DNA from 2 places in the Fictibacillus sp. 5RED26 genome. Region 1 is predicted to be linked to the other one. Evidence: riboswitches for the same ligand, from Rfam matches in the RefSeq annotation. Region 1 holds a riboswitch; the other holds the start of a gene.

Region 1 (2,203 bases):
TTCGGGAATAAGAACTTTAAAGATAATCTGAGCGTTTGTAGCACCCATTGATTTCGCTGCTTCGATTACCCCTTTATTAATCTCTCTCAAAGCGATCTCTACCATACGTGCATAAAATGGCGCAGCTCCTACGATTAATGCAGGGAGTGCAGCTTCAGCTCCAAGCATCGTTCCTACTATTAAACGTGTAAAAGGAATCAATAAGATGATTAAGATAATAAACGGAATCGATCGAAACACGTTAACGATTATGGCAATTACGCTGTTTAAAAACTTATTTCCCCACAAGTTTCCAGGAGAAGTTAGAAATAACGCCAATCCTAGAGCCAGTCCTAGGAAAAATGTAATCACTACAGAGATGGCTGACATATATAAAGTTTCATTTGTCGCTTCTAATAGAACATCCCATTGGACATTCGGGAACCATGTACTAAGCATTATGAATCACCTCTACTTCAACCTGCACACTGTTTAAAAACTCCATTGCACGAGCTAGTGCAGATTCTGTACCTTTAATCTGAATGAACAACGTCCCATAAGGTCCATTCTGAGTTTGAGTAATCTTTCCTTGTAGAATATTTACATCTACCTCATACTTACGAATCAGTTCCGTAATTAATGGCTGTCCTGCTCGTCCACCGATAAAAGTAAGTTGGACAATTCGGCCTTCCGGAAACTCAGAAATAAACTGTTTGATCGTGTCGACTGTTTCTTCAGGTTCTGTTACTTGTTTCACAAAATCCTTCGTGATTGGTTCTGTCGGGTTTTTGAAGACATTTAGGACATCGCCTTCTTCCACTACTCTCCCCTGTTCCATAACGGCTACACGGTGACAGATCTTTCTGATTACATGCATCTCATGTGTGATTAGAACAATGGTCAGATCTAATTTTTGATTGATCTCTACAAGCAAATCAAGAATGCTGTCAGTTGTTTTAGGGTCAAGTGCAGAAGTTGCTTCGTCACATAAGAGAACTTTCGGCTCATTCGCAAGCGCGCGTGCGATACCTACACGTTGCTTCTGCCCTCCACTTAGTTGCGACGGATAAGAACCACCACGACCTTCCAATCCAACTAGGTCGATCAGCTCATCAACACGCTGTTTGATCTTAGCTTTTGGATAACCTGCAATTTCAAGAGGAAAAGCAATGTTTTCTCTTACCGTGCGAGACCACAATAAGTTAAAGTGCTGAAAGATCATTGAAATTTCTTGTCGTGCTTCTCTTAACTTTTTTGATGACAGCTCAGACATGTTCTTGCCGCCAATCGTAACCGTACCGCTAGTCGGTCGCTCTAACATGTTAAGGATGCGGATCAGTGTACTCTTACCCGCACCACTATATCCGATGATTCCGTAAATCTCTCCTTGTTTTATGTTTAAATCTACCGTATCAACAGCCTTTACTTCACCATCTTTGGTTTGAAAGACTTTACGGACTGCCTGTAAATTAATCAAGATTCTTACCTCATTTCTTATCTAAATATTAGCTTATATAGAAAACGTTGCATTGGTTTGCTTAAGTGTTCCCTTCATCGATAAGTTGATTGTAGTGGAAGGTGCGAGACTCCTACGGGATCAGCGGGACAGGTGAGACTCTTAACAGCGCATAGCGCTAAGAGGCTCACCGCACGCCCCGTGGAAAGCGAGCATCCTGTAACGGAAATCAACTACTCCCAAGAGCTTCAATGTAAAACGAAAACATTAAACAAAAAAATGCCTCTCTGCTTCAATATGAGCAGAAAGGCATATTATATTCTATGCACGTTCTCCTCATCTCCCAAGACTACTTAAAGCCTTGCAGGAATTGGCACCTTTCTAGTTCATCATTCATAAGAATGCAATGATCTAGCGGTTGCCGGGTTTCATAGGGCCAGTCCCTCCACCTCTCGTGATAAGTAAAAAAGTGTTACTTTATTAAATTAAAGCGATGCATATTTGAATCACTGTGAAGAATATTATCATCCATGTCGATTCGTGTCAAATATTTTTAGCAGTTCGAACGAGTACTCCAGCGGATATCTCTTCCCAATGAGAGCTTAAGTAAAAAATCGCTTCCCATTTTAAGCGTTGTCTAAGAGTTCCCTGAAACTCAATCATCTCTTGTCTCAATAAAGTACTCAGCTTCATTTTTCCCTCAAGCAGCATACATAGATATTTCGGATTCCCGGTAAACGTAACTGTTCTGTTCCGCTCTCCTTCTCT
Region 2 (2,203 bases), on a different contig from region 1:
AGCAAGTTATCGTTGTGCCTTACCTTCTATTTTCAGGACTATTAATAAATGGAATGAAACATACGATAATTCGCCATCAGCAGCAGACCACACAAAACGTAACTCTTTGCGAGACGCTTGGCTACCATCCTATTCTGAAAGACGTTTTACTCACACGAATACATGAAACACTTGAAACAAAGAAGTATGCATGTTCTTAAAAAGAGAGGAATGCTATGTATCCTATTCACATAAATTTGTCAGGTAGAACGGTTGTAGTAGCTGGCGGTGGTCTAGTAGCACATCGTAAAATTAATGATTTATTGAATGAAGAGGCAATAATTACAGTAATCAGCCCAGCAGCTGTCAAAGAAATTCAAGAATGGCATGCTGAACGAAAGCTGACTTGGATCGAAAGAGAAGTGGAACGTGCTGATTTGGAAGAAGCGTTTCTAATCATTGCTGCAACCAATAGTAAAGAGATTAATTCTTGGATTGCAGAACAAACAAGTTCGAAACAGCTTGTGAATGTTGTTGACCAACCAGACCTGGGTAACTTTATTGTTCCTAGTGTCGTAAAGAGAGGGAAACTCATTTTATCAGTTTCTACTTCTGGAGCTAGTCCAAGTTTATCTAAATCGATAAAAAAAGAGCTTCAACAAAAATACAGTGAAGACTATGAAACGTATTTAGATTTTTTATTTCAATGTAGATCGATCATTAAGAAGGAATATCCGGAAAAAAATCGAAAAGACTTATTAACAAAGTTAACAGATCGGTCCTTTTTATATAACGAAGAAAAGCAACGCGCGTATAAACAGGAATTATTAAAGAAAATAGATCGCAATTTAGTAAACGAACCAATAAATGAATAAATCCTTATCAAGAGAGGTAGAGGGAGCGGCCCTATGAAACCTCAGCAACCAGCAGCTACTAGCTGAAAAGGTGCTAATTCCTGCAAGTTCAATTCTTGAACTTGTAAAGATAAGAAGACCCCGACGCTCAAAAAGTCTTCTTTTATAGAAGGCTTTTTATTTTTTATATAGGAGGCTGTCATGAGTTTAATCACAGACTTAAAACAAAACAAGATACTAATCGGTGATGGGGCGATGGGAACCCTTCTGTATTCGTACGGATCCGACTTTTGTTACGAAGAGTTAAATCTTTCTCAAGAAGAGCAGATCTATAATATCCATCGTGCTTATTTAGATGCAGGTGCTGATATCATTCAAACCAATACGTATGCAGCGAACTATTCAAAGCTCGAACGCTATGGACTTCAAGATCACGTAAAAGAGATTAATAAAGCGGCTGTTCAGATCGCCAGAAAAGCTGCTCATAAAGAATATGTTGTAGGTACGATCGGTGGCATACGCGGTATAAAACCATATAGCATTTCTCTTGAAGAGATCAAGCGCAGTTTTCGCGAGCAGCTGTATTGTTTGTTGATGGAGAATGTAGATGGCATCCAATTAGAAACCTATTATGACCTAGAAGAATTAGAAACGGTTTTAAAGATTGCTAGAAAAGAAACATCACTTCCGATTATTGCTCAAGTGTCATTACAGGAGGTCGGCTTTATGCAGGACCGCACTCCCATTTCAGAAGCTTTGACCTCTTTAGAGAACATTGGTGCTGATGTTGTGGGATTAAACTGTCGTCTAGGGCCGTATCACATGCTGATGACACTTGAAGAAGTTGCATTACCAAATCAGGCAATTCTTTCAGCGTTTCCTAATGCATCGCTTCCTTCTTATACAGATGGCCGTTTTAATTATGAGGGGGATGCTGACTATTTTAAAGAATGTGCCCATTTGTTCAGGCAGCAAGGAGTTCGTCTATTAGGAGGATGCTGTGGTACGACACCTGCTCATATACATGCCTTCTCTAGTGAACTAAAAAACTTAGCACCTGTAACAGAAAAAGAAGTGAAACAAAGAAAACGAAAGATTGTGATTCAATCAGCATCAAAATCTAACTATGTACCTCTAAGTGAAGAAGTAAAGAAAAGGCAATCCATAATTGTTGAATTAGATCCACCACGTAAATTAGATACGTCACGTTTTATGGAAGGAGCAAAGGCGTTAAAAAAAGCGGGAATCGACGCACTTACCCTCGCTGATAATTCACTTGCATCACCACGTGTTTGTAACGCTGCATTAGGGTCGATTGTCCAATCCCAACTTAATCTTCGCCCGCTCGTTCATATTACGTGTCGCGATAG

The links. A riboswitch is a leader RNA that binds a small molecule or an ion and turns the genes downstream of it on or off. The one in region 1 is predicted to bind S-adenosylmethionine.
Region 2: linked by a shared signal. The riboswitch ahead of IHV10_RS07445 (bifunctional homocysteine S-methyltransferase/methylenetetrahydrofolate reductase) and the one ahead of IHV10_RS12085 (methionine ABC transporter ATP-binding protein) in region 1 are both predicted to bind S-adenosylmethionine.

What each region holds. Positions count from the first base shown of each region.
Region 1 is NZ_JACZDU010000002.1:776,076-778,278, reverse strand. Features, by position in the region: gene IHV10_RS12090 (methionine ABC transporter permease) at 1-438, opposite strand, end outside; gene IHV10_RS12085 (methionine ABC transporter ATP-binding protein) at 431-1,456, opposite strand; SAM riboswitch class I at 1,769-1,899, opposite strand; gene IHV10_RS12080 (hypothetical protein) at 1,979-2,203, opposite strand, start outside.
Region 2 is NZ_JACZDU010000001.1:1,433,894-1,436,096, reverse strand. Features, by position in the region: gene IHV10_RS07455 (sirohydrochlorin chelatase) at 1-200, shown strand, start outside; gene IHV10_RS07450 (NAD(P)-binding protein) at 216-854, shown strand; SAM riboswitch class I at 856-970, shown strand; gene IHV10_RS07445 (bifunctional homocysteine S-methyltransferase/methylenetetrahydrofolate reductase) at 1,035-2,203, shown strand, end outside.